Regions from separate parts of the Arthrobacter sp. zg-Y1116 genome, predicted to be linked through region 1. Evidence: predicted binding sites of a transcription regulator. Region 1 holds the regulator's gene; the other holds the start of a gene.
What was found. The regulator HrcA, encoded in region 1, represses chaperone genes, less so after heat shock. The targets are predictions, from matches to a motif close to TTNGCACTCGNNNNNNNCGAGTGCNAA.
Positions count from the first base shown of each region.

Region 2: the regulator HrcA is predicted to act here: its motif matches at 3,142-3,168, upstream of groES (co-chaperone GroES).

Region 1 is NZ_JANFLR010000002.1:616,939-626,509, forward strand. Features, by position in the region: gene NNX34_RS09600 (PhoH family protein) at 1-719, opposite strand, end outside; gene NNX34_RS09605 (GerMN domain-containing protein) at 1,078-2,049, shown strand; gene NNX34_RS09610 (16S rRNA (uracil(1498)-N(3))-methyltransferase) at 2,063-2,830, opposite strand; gene dnaJ (molecular chaperone DnaJ) at 2,832-3,971, opposite strand; gene hrcA (heat-inducible transcriptional repressor HrcA) at 4,077-5,090, opposite strand; gene NNX34_RS09625 (DUF3097 family protein) at 5,322-6,170, shown strand; gene NNX34_RS09630 (DUF4870 domain-containing protein) at 6,288-6,716, shown strand; gene hemW (radical SAM family heme chaperone HemW) at 6,779-8,011, opposite strand; gene lepA (translation elongation factor 4) at 8,008-9,571, opposite strand, start outside.
Region 2 is NZ_JANFLR010000001.1:369,441-382,578, reverse strand. Features, by position in the region: gene NNX34_RS01695 (iron chelate uptake ABC transporter family permease subunit) at 1-931, opposite strand, end outside; gene NNX34_RS01690 (ABC transporter permease) at 924-1,964, opposite strand; gene NNX34_RS01685 (siderophore ABC transporter substrate-binding protein) at 2,032-2,973, opposite strand; gene groES (co-chaperone GroES) at 3,309-3,605, shown strand; gene groL (chaperonin GroEL) at 3,682-5,292, shown strand; gene guaB (IMP dehydrogenase) at 5,506-7,023, shown strand; gene NNX34_RS01665 (GuaB3 family IMP dehydrogenase-related protein) at 7,163-8,302, shown strand; gene NNX34_RS01660 (glycerol-3-phosphate dehydrogenase/oxidase) at 8,367-10,091, shown strand; gene NNX34_RS01655 (PTS sugar transporter subunit IIA) at 10,192-10,668, shown strand; gene NNX34_RS01650 (SURF1 family protein) at 10,724-11,539, shown strand; gene NNX34_RS01645 (DUF3817 domain-containing protein) at 11,536-11,952, shown strand; gene guaA (glutamine-hydrolyzing GMP synthase) at 12,036-13,138, shown strand, end outside.

The DNA of each region.
Region 1 (9,571 bases):
GCGTCATTGAGAGTCCGGCCGCGCATGTAGGCCAGGGGCGCCACCTCGATGGTGCCGGCCGCCATCAGGCGGGGAATCGATTCGGGGTCCATCATGTCGTGCAGGGCGTCGTAGAGCGGCCGCAGGTACGGGTCGATCTTGTCGCTCAGCGTCCCCGGAAGGAAGCCGAGCCGCTCCCCCGCTTCCACTGCCGGACGGGTGAGGATGATCCGGTTGACCTCTTTTTGCTGCAGGGCCTGCACTGCCTTGGCCATCGCCAGGTACGTCTTGCCGGTGCCCGCAGGACCGATGCCGAAAACCACCGTGTTGCGGTCAATCGCATCCACGTAGTTCTTTTGGTTCAGGGTCTTGGGCCGAATGGTCTTTCCCCGGGTGGAGAGGATGTTCTGCGTCAGGACATCGGCCGGGCGGTGGGTGCTCTGGTCCTTGAGCATGCTGATCAGCTGTTCGAGAACCTGCGGCGTGACGCGGGTCTGGTGGCGGGCCAGTACACGGACTTCGTTGACCAGGCGTACGGTCTGTTCCACCTCTGCCGCGGGGCCGGACACGGACAGTTCGTTGCCGCGCACCATCAGGCTTACCTCGGGATTTGCCGTCTCAATGATCCTGAGCGCCTCGTCATTGGCACCCAAAGACTGGACCATGTGTTCCGTCGAGTCAAAGACTATTGTCTGGTTGTCCAGCCGAATGGTGCCGATTTCCGTTGAAGATTCGGTCATATAGACGGCCCTTTCAGGCCTTTCATCGCCCCTTATAGAGTCTGGTTTTAAAGTTCTTCGAACTTTTTACGGTGGTGACGGCCGGTCCGGCCATCCGTCCCGGCAAAGTAAACGCCCTGGTACAGACGATTATTTCCGCGGGTCCCGGACGACGCGCCGCGCACCGCACGCTACCTAAATCTTACTTGATGTGCTCCCCGGCGAACCGACCGGCATCGGGTTTTTGTCTCGGCCCCGCAACGGTGATGTCTCAATCGTGTTTCAGTCCGGGCGCTGGCCCGTCCACGGCACGGGAAGGCCCCAAAGCATGTGCAAAGGTTGAAGACGTACGTTTTCGAGTTACCCCAGAGGAGGATAGATGGACGCCGGATCCAACGACGCAACGTCCTGTCTCCGAGGGCTTCGCCAGCGGTATTTCCTGGCCGGTTCCCTGTTGGCCGCGGCTGCGCTGGGGCTGGGTGGATGCGGCGTCTTAGCCGAGAATCCCACCATCACGATGCCGTCGTCCTTCGACGGCTCAGGGGCCTCCGCTGCTGCTCCGATGACGGTCTCCCCGCCGGCGGAGGCCAGTTCCGCCGGAACGCTCATGCCGGTGTACTGGCTGGGACGGAACGACTCGACGGTCAGTCTTTACCGTGAGTTCCTCTCCTCGGACAACACCGGTGATCCCATCGGCGAGGCAGTCCAGGCCATGACGGCGGCCCAACCGCTGGACCAGGACTACTTCACTCCCTGGCACGCGGCGGACAGCGTCACCGCATCCATTTCCAGCAAGAACGTCATTACCGTGGACATCTCCTCGGACGCGTTCAAGGGCTCCCTCGACTCGGGCATGGCCCACCGTGCAGTGCAGCAGCTGGTCTACACCGCCACGGCAGCAGCAGCCAACGCGGGGTTGACCACCGTAGGGCAGGAAAGCAGTGTGGCGATCCTGGTGGACGGCAAGGAGGGGTACCGCGCGTTCGGCCATGTGACCCTGGAGGAGCCGCTGCACAGGGATCCCGCGCTGGTGGCACCGATCTGGGTGATTGATCCGCAGGAATCCCAGATCCGGGGCACCGAGGTCGAGGTCAGCGGGACTGCGGTGGCGCAGACGGTTGAACTGCTCTGGCGGGCCGAACCCATAGTGGACGGCAGGCCGTCGGCCGGGGCTGCGGCTTCCGGCAGCGTGCAACTGGACAAGGCGCCCGGCAAGACGGGCGAATTCAGCTTCACAGCTTCCCTCGCCCCGGGCGAATACAGCCTCCGGGTCTTCTACAGCGGGCAGGAAACCGCCGGGGATTCCAAGCGCATTACGGTCTCTGCGTCCCGGGAGGATCCGGAGGGCTAGCCCGGCAGGCTTCCTACCAGCGGCCGAGCAGCGAATTCAGCACGGCCAGCGCTGCCGGACCTGCAGTGGAGGAACGCAGCACATGCGGTCCGAGCCGGACGGCGACCGCTCCGGCCCCGCGCAGCGCTTCCAGCTCGGCGGGGCTGATGCCGCCTTCCGGACCCACGACTACCGCTATGGAGGCGGAGGCCTCGTCCGGACCGCGCCTGCCAAGGTCACGCACCGCATCCGCCAGCGGCACGTCGGCCTCCTCATGGAGGACAAGGACGAGGTCAAGTTCCGCCAGCCTGGCCGGCAGGGCACGGCTGTCCAGCGCGGGCTCCACCGCAGGGATGCGGGAACGGCGGGACTGCTTGGCAGCGGCAAAGGTCAGGGCCTGCCATTTGGCCTGTCCCTTAACCGCCTTCTCGGCGCGCCACCGGACAATGCTGCGGTCGGATTGCCACGGGATCACCGTGTCCACACCCAGCTCGGTCGCAGCTTCCACTGCCTGCTCGTCCCGGTCCCCCTTGGCCAGCGCCTGGACCAGGAAGAACCGTTCGGGCTCGACCGGTTCGTCGATGACACCTGACACCCGCAGTTCCAGAAGCGACGCACCGGTTTCCGTTACCGTGCCGGTGAGCCGGCGGCCGGCGCCGTCGACCACGTCCACGCTTTCACCGGCTCCGAGGCGCTTCACAGATACAGCGTGCCGAGCTTCCGGGCCTTCGAGACGGAAGATGTCTCCGGGCCCGGCCGCCGCCACCTGCGCCGGGTCACCGAAGAAAATCGGGTTGGTCATCTCAGAGGTTGCCCAGACGGTCCCGCAGCTTGGCGAAAACGCCGTTGCCTGAACTGTTGAGCTTTCCCTCGCTGTATTCCTCGCCGCGCAGCTTGGCGAGGCGGCGGAGCAGTTCCTCCTGCTCTGAGTCCAGCTTCTGCGGGGTCTCCACATGCAGGTGCACCCGGAGATCGCCGCGGCCGTGGCCGCGAAGGTGCGTGACGCCCAGGTCGTTGAGGACGGACACCTCGCCGGACTGCGTGCCGGGCTTGACGGTGATTTCGCGTTCGCCGTCGAAGGTCTCCAGTGCAACGGTGGTTCCCAGCGCTGCGGCAGTCATGGGGATGGTGAGTGTGGCGTGCAGGTCGTCGCCGTCACGGAGGAACGTCGGGTCATTGTTGACGCGGATCTCCACGTAGAGATCGCCGGCGGGACCGCCGGCCATCCCGGCTTCACCCTGCCCGCCGAGCTGGATCCGGGTACCGGTGGCGACGCCGGCCGGGATCTTGATGGTCAGGGTACGCCGGTTGCGGACGCGGCCCTCGCCGGAGCACTCGTGGCAGGGGTCGGGGATGACGGTGCCGAAGCCGTTGCAGGTGCCGCAGGGTGCCGAGGTCATGACCTGGCCCAGGATCGAGCGGACCGCCCGCTGGACCTGACCGGTGCCGTGGCAGATGTCGCAGGTGCGCGGAGACGTGCCGGGCTGGCAGCAGGAACCGTCGCAGGTGGGGCAGACGACTGCAGTGTCGACGTCGATCTTCTTGTTGGTGCCGAAGACGGCATCCTTGAGGTCGATCCGGACGTTGATCAGGGCGTCCTGTCCGCGGCGGCTGCGTGAGGCCGGTCCGCGTCCTCCGCCCGGGGCGCCGCCGCCGAAGAAGGTGTCGAAGATGTCCTGGAAACCGAACCCCTGGGCGCCGAAACCGCCGCCTCCGAAGCCGTTGTCGTTGCCGTTCTCGTTGCCCGTGGTGTCGTAGATCCGCCGTTTTTCCGGATCGGAAAGAACCTCGTAGGCGTGCGATACGGCTTTGAACTCGTCCGAGGCGCCCGGAGCATTGTTGACGTCCGGGTGCAGCTTGCGGGCTAGCTTCCGGTACGCCTTCTTGATTTCTTCACCGGTGGCGTCTCGTCCGACACCCAGAACCTGGTAGTGATCGCTCACTCGTGCACATCGCTTTCCTGTATTGCGTGCCTTCAAACTTTGAAGACGGAGGTTGGGTTCCCGCCGGTTCCCCGGCAGGCGGGTCCGTAACTGCTGGGGACCGCGTTAGTTGTTCAGTATTCGGGACAGGTACCTGGCCACGGCTCGCACCGCTGCCATGGTGGTGGGATAGTCCATCCGCGTGGGACCGAGAATGCCGACCTTCGCGGTGGCGTCGGGACCGTATCCCGTAGCCACCACCGAGGCTTCCGACAATCCGCCGTACGGATTCTCCCGGCCGATCCGGACGGCAACGCCGCGGGCATCCTGTTCCATCTCCGACAGCAGCCGCAGCATCACCACTTGCTCCTCGAGCGCTTCGAGCACGGGACCGATAGTCAGCGGGAAGTCTACAGTGGAGCGGGCCAGGTTGGCTGTCCCTGCCATCACCATGCGGTCCTCGCGGTTGATGCCGGCCAGCTGCTCCAGGCAGTGCCCCAGGGAGTTGCCCACGCGCCTGCGTTCGGCCGGCACCGTGGCAAGGGCATTGGCCAGCTGGCTCGTGATGCTGCTCAGCGGCGTGCCTGCCAACGCGGACAGGAAGTGCTGGCGCAGGTCGCCCAGGTCCGGCTCCGTCACCGGCTGCGGAACGGTAATGACGCGCTGCTCCACCCGCCCCGTGGTCGAGATGAGCACTACCAGCACCTGCGCCGGAGCCAGCAGGACAAATTCAATGTGCCGGACCTTGGCATTGCCCAGATGCGGGTACTGCACCACGGCCACCTGGTTGGTCAGCTGCGACAGCAGCCTGACGGTACGGTCCATCACATCGTCGAGGTCGTCGGCTTCTTCCAGCAGCGACTGGATGGCGCGGCGTTCGGGAGCGGAGAGCGGCTTGACGTCGGAAATCCGGTCGACGAACAGGCGGTAGCCCTTGTCGGTGGGGATGCGCCCGGCGGACGTGTGCGGGGCGGTGATCAGCCCCTCTTCCTCAAGGGCGGCCATGTCATTGCGGATGGTGGCCGAGGAAACACCCAGGTGATGCCGTTCCACAAGTGCCTTGGATCCCACGGGCTCCCGCGAATGGACGTAGTCCTCAACAATGGCGCGGAGGACCTCGAGTCGGCGTGGCTCACTCATGGATTTCCCTCCCTGTTGATCGGCGGTGTGCTCGGCGGTTGCTCGGCATTCTTACTTGCGTGGTGCCCTGCGCGGTGATCTGTGGGCGACCTATGGGCAGAGCACCGGACGTTTAGCACTCACAGTGTTCAAGTGCCAAGTCTAGTACGGATCGGCAGCGTTGCTAGCATTGAGGAACCCGCGGCCTGCTGCGGTTTCCGCCCGATCAGAACCGTAAGTGAGGCAACTTCCGTGTCCAGCTTTTCCTGGGGTCCGCAGGACATCACCGCGCCGGCCCGGACCGTCCTGCGCAAAGTCGGCGCCGAACCCGGCCTGGTCCTTGAGGACGTTGCCTCGGGCTGGGTTGGTGCGGTGGTGCGCGTGGAGAAATCCGGCGGACTGCACCTGATGGTGCTGGAAGACCGGCGCGGGAAAAAGAAATCCTTCGAACTGGGCTTCGGCTTCCTGCTCGAGGGCGAGCCGGTGGAAGTTGTGCCCGCGGCTGCGGCGGCGGCCAAGGCAGGTCCGGCCCGGACGGCGTCCGGCTCGGTCCGCGTCGCCAACCAGCGCGCCCGCACCGCCCGGGCCAGCCGCATCTGGGTGGAGGGCAAGCACGACGCCGAACTGGTGGAGAAGGTCTGGGGCGATGACCTGCGGGTGGAGGGAATCGTCGTCGAGCCCCTCCACGGCGTCGACGACCTGTACTCCGCGGTCCGGGAGTTTGCCCCGGGCCCCGGACGCAGGCTGGGCATCCTGGTGGATCACCTGGTTCCGGGCTCCAAGGAATCGCGCATTGCCGCCGAGGCGATGACCTCCCCCGGCGCGCCGGGCAATGTCTTGATTGTCGGGCATCCGTACGTGGACGTCTGGCAGGCCATCAAGCCGTCCGTGATCGGGCGTACCGCCTGGCCCGTGGTCCCCCGTCACCTGGACTGGAAAACCGGCATCCTGCAGGGACTGGGCTGGCCGCACCGCGACCATATCGACGTCGCAATGGGCTGGAAGAAGCTGCTGGGGCAGGTGAACAGCTATGCGGATCTGGAACCGTCACTGCTCGGACGAGTGGAGGAAGTCATCGATTTCCTGACCGTTCCCGGGTGAGACGCGCATCGCACTGCCTCATTCCTTTCCGTGAGGAAGCGTGCGAGCCAGTACTCTTGAGGAATACGTAGTAGTGGACCGACCCTGTGTCACCGTGAGCCAAAAGGAAAATACGCCGTGTCCAACACACGCCAGAACCACCGCCCCCGACCGGAAGAACACGGCGGAGCGCAGCGTCCTGTTTACCAGGGGGCTCCGGCCAACGCACTGCCGCTGACCGCGTCCGAAGACCGGCAGTGGGCAACTCTGGCGCACTTCGGCGGCATCCTCGCTTTTGTTCCGTCACTGATCATCTACCTGGTGTTCCGCGACCGCGGTCCGTTCACTGCCCAGGAATCCAAGGAAGCCCTGAACTTCACGCTTCCGCCCAGCATTGCTGCCCTGACCGTCTGGGCGTTGTCCTTCATTCCCGAGATCGGCGGCTTCTTCGCCGTGCTCAATGCCATGATCTGGGTCTACGTGGCTGTGTCCTCGGTGATCGCGGGCATCGAGTGCAACCGCGGCCGGCCGTACCGCTACCCGCTCAACCTGCGCCGCATCAAGTAGCGCCGCAGGGCGGGACCGCCGCCGGGCGGGACCGCCGCCGGGCGGGACCGCCGCCGGGGAACTCAGTCCGGCAGCAGCCGCCGGACCACTGCGTCGGCCAGCAGCCGGCCCCGCGGCGTGAGGATCACCTTGCCCGTCAGCGCAGCGCGCGGATCCACAAGGCCGTCGGCCATGAGTCCCGCCACGGCCAGCCTGCCGGGCTCACGCAGCCGGTCCAGTGCCAGGCCTTCAGCGAGCCGGGTCCGCAGCATAACGTCTTCCATGTACCGGGTATCGGCGTCCAGGGTCTCGCGTCCGACGGCGGGCGACTCCCCCGCGCCGATCCGCTGGGCATAGGCGGTGGGATGCTTGGCATTCCACCAGCGCACGCCGCCGGCGTGTGAATGGGCACCCGGGCCGACGCCCCACCAGTCATCACTGCGCCAGTAGGCCAGGTTGTGCCGGCACTGGTCCTCGGGGGTCCGCGCCCAGTTGCTGACCTCGTACCAGTTCAGTCCGGCGGCGGTCATCATTTCATCCGCCAGCACGTATTTGTCGGCGTGGTCGTCGTCGTCGATGGGCGGGACCTCGCCGCGGCGCATCCGGGCGGCGAGCTTGGTCCCCTCCTCGATGATGAGCGCGTAGGCGGAGATATGGTCAGGCTCGTAGCTCAGTGCCTCTTCGAGCGAGTGCTTCCAGTCGGCCATGGACTCCCCGGGAGTTCCATAGATGAGGTCCACGCTCACGTGCAGGCCGGCGTCGCGCGCCCACTGCACGGCCTGCGGAACCCTCGACGGCGTGTGCGTGCGGTCCAGCACTGCCAGCACGTGCGGCACGGCGGACTGCATGCCGAAGGAAACCCGGGTGAAGCCGGCGTCGGCAAGCAGCTGCAGGGACTGCGGCGTGACGGAGTCCGGGTTCGCTTCGGTGGTGACTTCGGCGCCGGGCGCCAGGCCCCACTGGTCGACGGCGGTGCGGAGGATCAGCGCGAGGTCCTCCGCCGGGAGCAGCGTGGGAGTGCCGCCGCCGAAGAAGACGGTGCCCATCCGGCGCTCCGGCAGGCCCGAACGCCGCAGGGCGTCGGCGGCAAAGACCACCTCGCGGGCCGCCGTGCCGCCGTAGGCAGCCTGCGACGCACCGCCGCCCAGCTCGGTGGCCGTATACGTGTTGAAATCGCAGTAGCCGCAGCGGACGGAGCAGAACGGAATGTGGACGTACAGTCCGAAGTTCCGCTCCGCTGCTCCGTCCGCGGCCTGTGCGGGGAGGAGGCCGTCGGCCGGTGCCGGGTCTCCGAGGGGCAGTGCACTGGGTGTCACTTCTTGGATTTGTCCTTGGACTCGTCGGAGGAAAGCGCAGCCACGAAGGCTTCCTGGGGAACTTCCACGCGGCCCACCATCTTCATGCGCTTCTTGCCTTCCTTCTGCTTTTCCAGCAGCTTGCGCTTACGGCTGATGTCGCCGCCGTAGCACTTGGCAAGCACGTCCTTGCGGATGGCGCGGATGGATTCGCGGGCGATGATGCGGGAGCCGATGGCTGCCTGGATGGGCACCTCGAACTGCTGCCGCGGGATCAGCTCACGCAGCTTGCCGGTCATCATGACGCCGTAGGCGTAGGCCTTGTCCTTGTGCGTGATGGAGCTGAAGGCGTCAACCTGTTCGCCCTGGAGCAGGATGTCCACCTTGACCAGGTCGGCGACCTGTTCGCCGTCGGCCTTCCAGTCCAGGGAGGCGTAGCCGCGGGTCTTGGACTTGAGGATGTCGAAGAAGTCGAAAACGATTTCGGCCAGCGGCAGGCGGTACCGGATTTCCACCCGGTCCTCGGAGAGATAGTCCATGCCGCCCAGGACGCCGCGGCGGGACTGGCACAGCTCCATGATGGCGCCGACAAATTCGTTCGGCGCCAGGATCGTGGCCGAGACCATCGGCTCGCGGACCTCTTTGATCTTGCCTTCGGGGTACTCGCTGGGGTTGGTCACGGTGACCACCTTTTTGTCCTCGAGCGTCACCTCGTACTCCACGTTGGGGGCAGTGGAGATCAGGTCCAGGTTGTATTCGCGCTCGAGCCGTTCACGGGTGATTTCCAGGTGCAGCAGGCCCAGGAAGCCCACCCGGAAGCCGAAGCCCAGCGCCGCGGACGTCTCGGGTTCGTACACCAGCGCGGCATCGTTGAGCATCAGCTTTTCCAGCGCTTCGCGGAGCACCGGGTAGTCGGCGCCGTCGATGGGGTACAGCCCGGAGAACACCATGGGTTTGGGATCGGCGTAGCCCTCGAGTGACTTCTCGGCCGGCTTGGCCAGGTTGGTGACGGTGTCGCCCACCTTGGACAGCCGTACATCCTTCACGCCGGTGATGAGGTACCCCACCTCACCCACGCCCAGGCCCTTGGACGGGGTGGGTTCCGGCGAGCTCACACCGATTTCGAGGAGCTCATGGCTGGCCCGGGTGGACATCATCTGGATGCGTTCACGCGGGGACAGCGACCCGTCGATCACGCGGACATAGGTGACGACGCCGCGGTAGGTGTCATACACGGAGTCGAAGATCATGGCACGGGCGGGAGCGTCGGGGTCGCCCACCGGTGCCGGAATCTCGCGGACAATCTGATCCAACAGGGCTTCAACGCCAACACCGGTCTTGCCGGAGACCCTCAGCACGTCCTCCGGATCGCCGCCGATCAGCTTCGCCAGTTCCTCGGCGTACTTCTCCGGCTGCGCCGCCGGGAGGTCGATCTTGTTCAGGACCGGAATGATGGTCAGGTCGTTTTCCATCGCCAGGTAAAGGTTCGCCAGCGTCTGCGCCTCGATACCCTGGGCGGCGTCCACCAGCAGCACTGCTCCTTCGCAGGCAGCCAGGGAACGGGAGACTTCGTAGGTGAAG
Region 2 (13,138 bases), on a different contig from region 1:
CGAAGATCCGCTCCAGCACCAGCTGGCCGCCCACCAGGGCGATGATTCCCAGCAGAACGGCAATCGGCAGCACCGAGGTATGCCGGAACTTCGCGCAGAGCTGGTAGGCCAGGGACGCAATGAGGAGCCCGAAGAAGGTCACCGGCCCGACCAGGGCCGTGGACACCGCGACGAGCACCGAGCAGATGATCAGCGTGGCGGTGACCGCCCGCTTATGGTCCACCCCCAGGTTCACCGCGGTCTCGCGGCCCAGGGCCAGGACATCGAAGGAGTGGCGCATCCGCCAGGCGACGGCACTGACAAGCGCGACGGCGGCGGCGGAGTAGCCCAGCAGGGCGGCGTCGACATTGTTGAAACTGGCAAAGAACAGGTCCTGCAGGATGATGAATTCGCTCGGGTCGATCAGCCGCTGCAGCAGCGAGGAGAAGCCGCGGAACATGGTGCCGAAGACAATTCCGACCAGCAGCATCAAGTGCAGGGATTTCCCGCCGCCGGTGAAAAGCCACCGGTACAGCAGGAACGAGAACCCGACCATCAGCAGCACTTCGAGGCAGAAGCGGATCGGCGCGCCCAGGGACAGCAGGGCACCGCCGCCCAAGGCAAACACCAGGACCGTCTGGATCAGCACATAGAGGGCATCGAAGCCCATGATCGAAGGCGTGAGGATCCGGTTGGCGGTGACGGTCTGGAACAGGACGGTGGAAACCCCGACGGCGTAGGCCACCAGGATCATGGAGCCCACCTTGATCGCGCGGCGCGGCAGGGCGTAGCCCAGGTTTCCGCGCAGCTCAATGGTCATGAACACCGCAACCAGTGCCGCCGCGACCAGGCCCAGGGCGATGATCCAGAAGCGGGCGGGAACGGTCCGGACGGGACGCCGGCGGTGCTCGGTAAGCGCTGCGGGCAGTGCGCTGGTGGATGGATCAGGCATGGGAACCGCGCTTGCGTAGGAGGAGGTACAGGAAGATGACGCTGCCTACGGCGGAAACCACTACGCCCACCGGGATTTCATACGGGTAGCGGATGGTGCGTCCGATGATGTCGCAGAGCAGGACGAAGCCCGCTCCGAAGACGGCGACCCAGGGCACCGCTCGGCGGACGTTGTCACCGATCAGCAGGGACACTAGGTTGGGCACGATCAGGCCCAGGAACGGAATGGAGCCGACGCTGACCACCACCACGGCGCTGATGAGCGAGACGATCACCAGTCCGAGCGCCATGACCCGGTTGTAGTTCAGGCCGAGGTTGGTGGTGAAGTCCTGCCCCATGCCTGCAACGGTGAAACGGTCCGCGGCCAGGTAGCCGATCAGGGTCAGGGCGCCGACAATCCAGAGCAGTTCGTAGCGGCCGCGCAGGACGCCGGAGAAGTCGCCGATCATCCAGCTGTTCAGCGTCTGGAGGAGGTCGGTGCGGTAGGCGAAGAAAGTGGTGACGGCGGAAATCACGCCGCCGAGCATGATGCCCACCAGGGGCACGATCAGTGTGTTGCGCAGCGGGATCCGGCGCAGGATGAGCAGGAAGAGTGCGGTTCCTGCAGCGGCGAAGACAGAGGCCGTGGACATCTTCAGGAACATGGAGGCGCCCGGCAGCAGCACGGTCACCGCCAGGATCCCCAGCTGGGCCGACTCCACCGTGCCGACGGTGGAGGGTTCCACGAACTTGTTCCGGGCCATCAGCTGCATGATCAGTCCGGCCACGCTCAGGGCCATGCCCGCCAGGACAATACTCAGCGTGCGGGGGAGCTGGCTGACCCAGAACAGCATGTGCGTGGTGGGATCCCCGGACAGCAGCGAGGCGAGCGAAAGGTCACCGACGCCGACGAAAAGGCTTACGGCCGCCAGCAGAACCACAACGCAGACCCCCAGGACCAGTGCGGCGGTTGAACGTACGAAGCGCCGCCGTTCCGGGGGAGCGGCGGCGGACGCGGGGGCCGGTTTATTCGCCGGCACGGCGGGGGCAGTCATATATCGGTATCCAGTTCCTCCGTGGCCCGGCACGGCCGGTGCCGGGCCACGGAGCGCAGAGGGGCGGCTAGAGAGCGTCGTGGACGGTGTTAACCATGGTGTCCACGTTGTTCAGGCCGTATCCGACCAGGTACCAGCTGGCGGAATCCAGCATGGTGATGTTTCCGTTCCGGGCAGCCTTGGTGCTCTTGACCAGCTCGTTGTCGAGCACGGCGGAGGCGGCTTCGCCGGAGGTGCCGACGGCTACGTCGCGGTCAATGACGAACAGGTGGTCCGGATCGGTATCCGCAATGTAGTTAAAGGAAACGGATTCGCCGTGCTTACCCTCGCCCTGAACCTCGGCGGCCGGTTCCAGGCCGAGGACGTCGTGGATGATGCCGAAGCGCGAGCCTGCGCCGTAGGCGGTCATTTCCCCGCCGCTGGTCATAACGATCAGGCCGTTGCCGGCGTCGGCGGCCAGTTCCTTGGTGTCTTCGACCTTGCCTTCCAGGGCGCCCAGCTTCTCTTCAACCAGGTCTTCCTTCTCGAAGATCGTGCCGAGGGTCCGGGTGTTTTCCTTGAAGGAGTTCCAGGAATCGGCGTTATCGACGCTGAGGTCGACGGTGGGGGCAATCTTGCTCAACTCTTCGTAAGAATCGGCAACCCGGCCGGAAATGATGATCAGGTCCGGAGCGCCGGCGTTGATCGCTTCGAAGTCGGGCTCTTTCATGCTGCCGATCTTGGTGATCTCTTCGGCGCCGTACTGGGAGAGGCTCTCCGGGAAGTTGGCGGCAGGCACGCCGTCGACGTCAATGTCGAGGGCATCCATCGTGTCGAGGGCGCCGAGGTCGAAGGTGTACACGATCTCCGGGTTCACCGGAACTTCGGTGCTTCCCTGGGCGTGCTCGACCGTCACGGTTGAGTCCTGCGCGGACTCGACGTCCGCATCTGCTGCTTCAGTGGAGCAGGCGCTGAGCGCGAGGAGGGACACAAGGGCGGTTCCGGCCAACAGGCGGGACTTCGTGATCATGGGGGGCTCCGGTGAGAGTCGATGTGCCTATCCGGGGGATTAGGTCACAGAAATGTTTTCTAATGATGCGCAGATGAAAACTATCCCGGTTAGGCGAACCTAAGCAAATCCCCTTCTTCATTTACCTGCCCGCCGGTACGGGGGAGAGGGGTGGACAGGCGGCACGCGCTGGCACTCACCTTGACCGAGTGCTAACCGTTGCATAAAGTCTGAGTTAGCACTCCGAACGTGAGGGTGCTAACTCCCGAAGGGAAAGCGCGAACCGGCACCGCGACGACGGCCAGCGCCAGACCAACGGCCCCATTCCGTTAGAAACTACGCAAAGGAGAGCCCGAGTGTCGGTCTCTATTAAGCCCCTTGAGGATCGTATTGTTGTCCGCCCCCTCGAAGCCGAGCAGACCACTGCTTCCGGCCTCGTTATCCCGGACACTGCAAAGGAAAAGCCCCAGGAGGGTGAAGTAGTTGCAGTTGGACCCGGCCGCGTTGATGACAACGGCAACCGCATCCCGGTTGACGTTGCCGAAGGCGACGTAGTCATTTACTCCAAGTACGGCGGAACCGAAGTCAAGCACGGCGGCCAGGAATACCTGGTGCTGTCCGCCCGCGACGTGCTGGCCGTCGTCGTAAAGTAGTTCCCCTGGAAAACCCCGGCCACGATTCTGGCCGGGGTTTTCTGATGCAGATGTAGTTGTCGGAAAGGACACACACATGGCAAAGCAGTTGGAGTTCAATGACTCCGCCCGCCGCTCGCTCGAAGCAGGCGTCGATAAGCTCGCCAACACGGTCAAGGTGACCCTCGGCCCGCGCGGCCGCAACGTCGTCCTGGCCAAGACCTGGGGCGCTCCCACCATCACCAACGACGGCGTCACGATTGCCCGCGAAATTGAGCTGGACGACCCGTACGAGAACCTCGGCGCACAGCTGGCCAAGGAAGTAGCCACCAAGACCAACGATGTTGCCGGCGACGGCACCACCACGGCCACCGTGCTGGCACAGGCCCTGGTCAAGGAAGGCCTGCGCAACGTTGCCGCCGGTGCTGCCCCCGGGCAGCTCAAGCGCGGCATCGAGGTGTCCGTTGACGCGGTAGCCAAGCGCCTGCTGGAGAACGCCAAGGAAGTTGAAGGCAACCAGGTTGCCCACGTTGCCGCCATCTCCGCGCAGAGCACCGAGATCGGCGAGCTGCTGGCCCAGGCCTTCGACACTGTCGGCAAGGACGGCGTCATCACGATCGAGGAATCCTCCTCGACGCAGACCGAGCTGGCCATCACCGAGGGCATGCAGTTCGACAAGGGCTACCTCTCGCCGTACTTCGTGACCGACCCGGAGCGCCAGGAAGCCGTCCTCGAAGACGCACTGATCCTGATCAACTCCGGCAAGATCTCCTCCGTCGCCGAGTTCCTGCCGCTGCTGGAAAAGGCGCTGCAGACCTCCAAGCCGCTGTTCATCATCGCCGAAGACGTAGACGGGGAAGCCCTGTCCACCCTGGTGGTCAACAAGATCCGCGGCACCCTGAACGTCGTCGCCGTCAAGGCTCCGGGCTTCGGTGACCGCCGCAAGGCAATGATGCAGGACATCGCGACCCTCACCGGCGCCCAGGTAGTCAGCCCCGACCTCGGCCTGAAGCTGGACCAGGTTGGCCTTGAGGTGCTGGGCTCCGCCCGCCGCATCACGGTTACCAAGGACAACACCACGATTGTTGACGGCACCGGCTCCGAAGCCGACGTCGCCGACCGCGTGGCACAGATCCGTGCCGAGATCGAGCGCACCGATTCGGACTGGGACCGCGAGAAGCTGCAGGAACGCCTCGCCAAGCTGTCCGGCGGCATCGGCGTCATCCGCGTCGGTGCAGCCACCGAGGTGGAGCTGAAGGAAAAGAAGCACCGCATCGAAGATGCCGTTTCCTCCACCCGTGCCGCACTCGAAGAGGGCATTGTGGCCGGCGGCGGTTCCGCACTGGTCCACGCTGCCCGCGCACTGGACACCGATCCGGAGGTGACGAAGCTGCAGGGCGACGCCGCCACCGCCGTCGGCCTGGTCCGCCGTGCACTGGCGCAGCCGCTGCGCTGGATCGCCGAGAATGCCGGTTCCGAAGGCATGGTCGTCGTTGCCAAGGTCGGCGAGCTGGAAATCAACAACGGCTTCAACGCCGCCACCGGTGAATACGAAGACCTGATTGCCGCCGGCATCATCGACCCGGTCAAGGTCACCCGCTCGGCCCTGCGCAACGCCGCCTCGATCGCTTCGCTGGTGCTCACCACCGAAGCCCTCGTGGTGGAGAAGCCTGCCGAAGAGGACAACGACCACGGTCACCAGCACTAATCAGCCCTGATCCGCGCCTTACGTGCGGAAATCGGCCCAGGCCCCGCCCCCGGAACACGTTTCCGGGGGCGGGGCCTCGCTGTTTTCCGTGGCATCCCTCACAGGCAGCAGATACCTTCGGGACGGAATAGGGGCGGGACCGCTTTCGTTTTACGATAGGTACAGGCTAAATCGGGCCTTTTCCTTCCTCTCATCCCCGAAAGAGGCGCAGCTTTGAGTCAGCAGTACCCAGAACACGATCCGTTCGGCTTCGTCGGCCTGACCTACGACGACGTCCTCCTGCTGCCCGGCCCGACGGATGTAATTCCCTCTGAAGCCGACACCAGCTCCCGGCTGTCCAAGCGGATCACCGTGCAGACTCCGCTGCTTTCCGCCGCGATGGACACGGTCACCGAATCCCGCATGGCCATCGCGATGGCCCGGCAGGGCGGCCTCGGCGTGATCCACCGGAACCTTTCCATTGCCGACCAGGCGGAACACGTCGACCGGGTCAAGCGCAGCGAATCCGGCATGATCACCAACCCGGTGACGATTTCCCCCGACGCCACCCTGCAGGAACTCGACGACCTCTGTGCGCATTTCCGTGTTTCGGGCCTGCCGGTGGTGGATACCGAAAACACCCTGCTGGGCATTGTCACCAACCGCGACACCCGCTTCATTCCGCGTGCCGACTATCCGAGCCGCAAGGTCGAAGAAGTCATGACGCGCATGCCGCTCATCACCGGCCGGGTGGGCATCAGCGCCGCAGAGACAATGGAGCTGCTGGGCAAGAACCGGATCGAGAAGCTGCCGCTGGTGGACGACGCCGGCAAGCTGCAGGGATTGATCACGGTCAAGGACTTCGACAAGGCCGAGCAGTACCCGCTGGCCACCAAGGATGACGAGGGCCGCCTGCGCGTCGGTGCTGCCATCGGCTTCTTCGGCGACGGCTACGAGCGTGCCATGTCCATGGTCGAGGCCGGCGTCGACATCCTCGTGGTGGACACCGCCAACGGCCACAGTGCAGGCGTGCTGGAAATGATTGCCCGCCTCAAGAAGGACCCGGCTGCCGCGCACGTGGACATCATCGGCGGCCAGGCAGCCACCCGTGAAGGCGCCCAGGCCCTGATCGACGCCGGTGCCGACGCCGTCAAGGTAGGCGTGGGGCCGGGTTCCATCTGCACCACCCGCGTAGTTGCCGGAGTGGGCGTCCCGCAGATCACCGCCATTTACGAAGCTTCCAAGGCCGCCATTCCGGCGGGCGTCCCGCTGATCGCCGACGGCGGCCTGCAGTACTCGGGCGACATCGGCAAGGCCATCGTGGCCGGCGCCGACACCGTAATGCTGGGCGGCCTGCTGGCCGGCTCCGCGGAAAGCCCGGGCGACCTGGTCTTCGTCAACGGCAAGCAGTTCAAGTCCTACCGCGGCATGGGTTCGCTCGGGGCCATGCAGTCCCGGGGCAAGAACACCTCCTACTCCAAGGACCGCTACTTCCAGGCCGACGTCCCCAGCGACGAAAAGCTGATTCCGGAAGGCATCGAAGGCCAGGTGCCCTACCGCGGACCGCTTTCCGCCGTGGCGCACCAGCTGGTCGGCGGCCTGCGCCAGACCATGTTCTACACGGGTGCACGCACCATTGAAGAGCTGAAGGCCAAGGGCAAGTTTGTCCGGATCACCCCGGCCGGGCTGAAGGAATCCCACCCGCACGACATCATGATGACGGCCGAGGCGCCGAACTACGGGCGCCGCTGACCCGTCCTCCCTGCCAAGGGCAGCCCCTGCGCACTGCGCTGGAGCTGCCCTTGGGCTTTAAGGGCTTGTTCTGCACTCGCGGCGGCCCGTTGCCGGCAGCTTTCGGGCCGACGCCGCGCACTGGGATAACCTAGGGAGCGTGAGTAACGAGATAGAAATTGGCCGTGGCAAGCATGGGCGCAGAGCCTACTCCCTGGATGACGTGGCGATTGTGCCCTCGCGGCGCACCCGCGATCCCCAGGATGTTTCCATCAACTGGCAGATCGATGCCTACCAGTTCGAGATGCCGGTCATCGGCGCCCCGATGGACTCGGTGATGTCTCCGGCATCAGCCATTGCCCTCGGCAGGCTCGGCGGCCTCGGCGTGCTGAACCTTGAGGGCCTGTGGACCCGGTACGAGAATCCGGAACCGCTGCTGGACGAAATCGCCGCCCTCAGCAGCGACAACTTCAACCCCGCCGCCACCCGCCGCCTGCAGGAAATCTATAACGCACCGATCCAGGCCGAACTGATCAGCTCGCGCCTGGCCGAAATGCGCGACGCCGGCGTGACTGTTGCCGGCTCGCTCACCCCGCAGCGCACCCAGGAGTTCTACAAGACCGTCCTCGCCGCGGGCGTCGACGTCTTCGTCATCCGCGGCACCACCGTTTCCGCCGAGCACGTGTCCAAGACCGTGGAACCGCTGAACCTGAAGCAGTTCATCTACGAACTCGATGTTCCGGTGATCGTGGGCGGAGCCGCCGGCTACACCCCGGCCCTGCACCTGATGCGTACCGGCGCGGCCGGCGTCCTCGTCGGGTTCGGCGGCGGCGCGACCACCACCACCCGGCGTGCGCTGGGCATCCACGCGCCCATGGCCACGGCCATCTCCGATATAGCCGAGGCGCGCCGGGACTACATGGACGAGTCCGGCGGACGGTACGTGCACGTGATCGCCGACGGCGGCATGGGCACCAGCGGCGACATCATCAAGGCGTTCGCGATGGGCGCCGACGCCGTGATGCTCGGTTCCGCGCTGGCCCGTGCCGAAGAGGCACCGGGCCACGGCTGGCACTGGGGGCAGGAAGCACACCACAGCGAGCTGCCGCGCGGCGACAGGGTCCGCTTGGACACCGTGGGACCGCTCAAAGAGGTCCTTTGGGGGCCGTCCCACCACACCAACGGCACCTCCAACCTCATGGGTGCGCTGCGCCGGGCAATGGCCACCACCGGCTACTCGGACCTGAAAGCGTTCCAGCGCATCGAAGTGCTGGTGTCCCCCTACCAGTACAGCCTGTAAATCCCGGCGCCCAGCCCATAGAGTGGACGCAGCTACGGCAGGACCCTAGAGAGGAACCTGGACCATGACTGCAGACGCCCTGAGCCCCGAGTACCGGACAGAAGCCATGGACAAGCTCCGGGCAACCACCGCGCCGGGCAATGAGCTGGACATCCTGATCGTCGGCGGCGGCGTGGTGGGCGCCGGCGCCGCGCTGGACGCGGTGACGCGCGGGCTGAAGGTAGGCATGGTGGAGGCCCGGGACTGGGCGTCGGGAACGTCATCGCGTTCCTCCAAGCTCATCCACGGCGGCCTGCGCTACCTGGAGATGCTCGATTTTGCGTTGGTCCAGGAGGCGTTGAAGGAGCGGGGGCTGCTGCTGCAGCGGATCGCCCCGCACCTGGTGAAGCCCGTGGCGTTCCTGTACCCGTTGACGAAGCGGTTCATCGAGCGGCCGTACGTGGGCGCCGGCATCTTCCTGTACGACACCATGGGCATGACCTCGGGGAACTCCCGCGGCGTGCCCATGCAGAAGCACCTGACCCGGCGCCAGACACTGCGGATGGCGCCGAGCCTGAAGGATGATGCGATGGTGGGGGCCATCCGCTACTACGACGGCCAGGTGGATGACGCCCGGTACGTGGCCAACATGGTCCGCACCGCCGCGCATTACGGCGCCGCAGTGGTGAACCGGCTCGCCGTCGTCGACTTCCTGCGCGAGGGCGAACGCGTGGTCGGGGCCCGCGTCCGCGACCAGGAAACCGGCAACGAGTTCGACATCGCGGCAAGCCAGGTGGTCAATGCCACCGGCGTCTGGACGGATGAAACCCAGGCCATGGTGACCGACCGCGGGCAGCTGAAGGTGCGCGCCTCCAAGGGCGTCCACCTGGTGGTTCCCAAGGACCGGATCCAGTCCACCGTCGGCATGATCCTGCGGACGGAAAAATCCGTGCTCTTCGTCATCCCGTGGGGGCGGCACTGGATCATCGGCACCACCGACACGGACTGGAACCTGGACAAGGCCCACCCGGCGGCCACCTCGGCGGACATCGACTACATCCTCGAGCACGTGAACCTGGTGCTGAAGACACCGCTGACCCGGGAGGACGTGGAAGGGGTCTACGCGGGGCTTCGGCCGCTGCTCGCCGGGGAAAACGACTCCACTGCCAAACTCTCGCGTGAACACGTGGTGGCCCACCCGGTACCGGGACTCGTGGTGGTTGCCGGCGGTAAATGGACCACCTACCGGGTCATGGCCAAGGACGCCGTGGATGAGGCTGCCCGGGCCCTGGACGAAAAGGTTCCCGAGAGCTGCACGCAGACCATCCCCCTCCTGGGCGCGGTGGGTTACAAGGCGGCCTGGAACCGCCGGCACCGCACCGCCGACGAGTACGGGGTGCACGTGGTGCGGGTGGAGCATCTGCTCAACCGCTACGGCTCCATGAGCGACGACCTGCTCGAGCTCATCAAGGCGGACCCGACGCTCGCGGAACCGCTGCCCGGCGCCGACGACTACCTGCGCGCGGAAGCCGTGTATGCCACCACGCACGAAGGTGCCCGGCACGTCGAGGACGTCCTCGCCCGGCGGACCCGGATCTCCATCGAAACCTTTGACCGGGGCGTCTCGGCCGCACCGGTGGTAGCCGAACTGATGGCGCCGCTGCTGGGCTGGGACCTTGAACGCGTGGAAAGCGAAGTCGCCCACTACCTTGCACGGGTCGACGCGGAACGCCGCAGCCAGGAACAGCCCGATGACAAGAGCGCCGACACCGCCCGCCTGGCGGCCGAGGACATAGCACCGCGCATCTAGTGCGGCACGGACTAATGGAAATGCAGAAAGCCCCTTGAACGAACACCCGTCCCCGAACGCTGAACACCCCTCGGAACCGTCCCGGAACGAAGAACTCACCCTGAACGAAGCCGGGGCGGTGCTGACCGAACCCGGGATCGTGATCCTCGGCATGGAGGCGGCAGACCGGTACGACGCCGCCGCCCAGTTGGCCGAGCGGTTGTACCGTGCCGGCCGGATCAGCAATTTGGAGGGGTTCCTCGAACAGGTCAGCGCCAGGGAACACCAAATGGCCACCGGCCTGCCGGGCGGAATCGGACTCCCGCATGCCCGCAGCGAATTCGTGCACAAAACCTCCATCGCAGTGGGCATCACCCGCTACGGGCACAGCGTGGATTTCGGAGCAGCAGACGGACCGGCGACCGTGATCCTGCTCATTGCCACGCCGGCGGCTTCCTTCTCCCAGCACCTGGAAGTCCTTGCCACCCTGGCCCGGTCCCTGTTCCGCCCGTCCTTCCGGGATTCCCTGCGCCGGGCCAATGACGCAGAGGTGATTGCCGAGCTGATCAATTCGTCCCTGGTCTTTTTCGACCACTGAAGCGGCCGCATACCGGCATTGGGTTTTCTACAGCTTGACGAAGTACCGTTAACGAGTGCTCAAAACTGCCCTGCAGCCGCGCTGGATCGCCGGCCTGCTCTTTGCCCTCGTCATCTCGACGGTCTTCGTGCTGTTGAGCCAATGGCAGTTTTCCAGTGCCGAATCGGAGGAAACCGGCGAGCCCCGCGCCACCGAAGACGTCCGGCCGCTGACCGAGGCTTTCACCCCGGGTAAGCCGATGTATGAAACCGAAGCGGACCAGATGGTTTCCCTCACCGGGTCCTTTGACCCGGACAAGTCCGTCCTCGTTCAGGAGCGGCTCCAGGACGGCGAGATGGGCTACTGGGCTGTCACCGCCTTCAACGTCGACGGCGCACCCTCGGGCGAATTCATCCCGGTGGTCCGCGGCTGGGTCTCCGACCCGGAAGACGTCACGAAGCCCCCGGCCGGTGAGGCCGCCGTCGTCGGGCGCCTGCTGCCTTCCGAGGCCCCGCTGCCCGCGACGCCCGAGGACGGACGGGTTACCGCCCTCTCCACTGCCGAACTGATCAATCTCTGGGACGCCCCCGCCTACTCGGCGTTCGTCACGGCTTCGGAAATCACCGTCGACGGCGAGCCCGTGGACAACGGCGGCATGGAAACCGTGGAGGTGGGTGCCCAGCCCGAGGAAACCCCGGTCAACTGGCTCAACATCTTCTACGCCCTGGAATGGATCGTCTTCGCCGGTTTCTCCGTCTTCCTGTGGTGGCGCCTGGTCGCCGACGAGCACAACCGCAGCCTCGAGGACGACGAATATGAGGACGAGTACGACGACTCCTCCGACGCAACCGAACCCGACCACGATCATCCCAGCAGTGAGGTAACCAAGTGAACGAATCCGCAAGCACCGCCAAGGCACCGAGGAAAAAGAAGCGCCGGTTCGGCGGTACCCACGCCCAGATTCGTTCAGCCCTGAAGTTCTACAAGGTCTTTTCCTACGTGACCGGCGTGCTGCTGCTCGCCCTCGTCGTGGAGATGATCGCCAAGTACGGCTTTGACACGGAGATCATCGTCGGCAGCGTCAACCTCTCCATCGGCGTGCTCATCCTGCACGGCTGGATGTACGTGGTGTACCTGCTGTCCGACTTCCGGCTATGGCAGCTGATGCGCTGGCCGTTCTCCAAGTTCATCCTGATTGCGCTCGGCGGCGTTGTGCCGTTCCTCTCCTTTGTGGTCGAAGGACGGATCCACAAACAGGTCCTGGCGGAGCTCGAAGCGCACCCTGAAGCGGCCAAGCGCTACTAGGGGAGAGGGTTCCGCCGGCCGCCCGCGTCCGGCGGAACCGGCCCGGTGTGCATGGCCGGGGGCGGGCCGACTATCCTTGAAACGTGACTAATCCCGCGACAGATCCCATTGAAGAGCGGCCCGTCCTTGTAGTGGACTACGGAGCGCAGTACGCCCAGTTGATTGCCCGCCGGGTGCGCGAAGCAGATGTCTACTCCGAGGTGGTTCCCCACACCTACAGCACCGAGCAGCTGCTCGCGAAGAACCCAGCTGCCATTATTCTCTCCGGCGGCCCCTCCAGCGTGTACGCCGAAGGCGCCCCCAAGGTTGACGCAGACCTGTTCGAATCCGGTGTTCCGGTCTTCGGCATCTGCTACGGCTTCCAGGCAATGGCTGCCGCCATGGGCGGCAAGGTCGCCAAGACGGGACTGCGGGAGTACGGTTCCACCGACGCACGCGTCATCGGCGGCGCCCGGTCCATCCTGGAAGGCACCCCGGACGAGCAGAACACCTGGATGAGCCACGGCGACAGCGTGCAGGAAGCCCCCGAGGGCTTCGACGTCCTGGCCAGCACCGCCGGCGCACCCGTCGCTGCCTTCGCCAACGAGGCAAAAGGCCTTTACGGCGTGCAGTGGCACCCCGAGGTCAAGCACTCCGCGCACGGCCAGGCCGTCCTGGAAAACTTCCTCTTCAAGGGCGCCAAGCTCGAACGCAGCTGGACCACCGGCAACATCGTCGAAGAGCAGGTTGCACGCATCCGCGCACAGGTAGGCAACTCGCGGGTTATCTGCGGCCTGTCCGGCGGCGTCGACTCCGCCGTAGCCGCCGCCCTGGTGCAGCGCGCCGTCGGGGACCAGCTGACCTGTGTCTTCGTGGACCACGGGCTGCTCCGCGAAGGCGAAGCAGAGCAGGTGGAACGCGATTTCGTGGCAGCCACCGGCGTTAACCTCTACGTCGCCAACGAGCAGGAACGCTTCCTGAGCGCCCTGGCCGGGGTCTCCGATCCCGAGACCAAGCGCAAGATCATCGGCCGCGAATTCATCCGCGCCTTCGAAGAAGCCGAGCGGGCCATCATGGCCCAGGCCGAAGCAGAGGGCGAGCCGATCCGCTTCCTGGTGCAGGGCACCCTGTACCCGGACGTTGTCGAGTCCGGCGGCGGTGAAGGTGCAGCCAACATCAAGAGCCACCACAACGTGGGCGGCCTGCC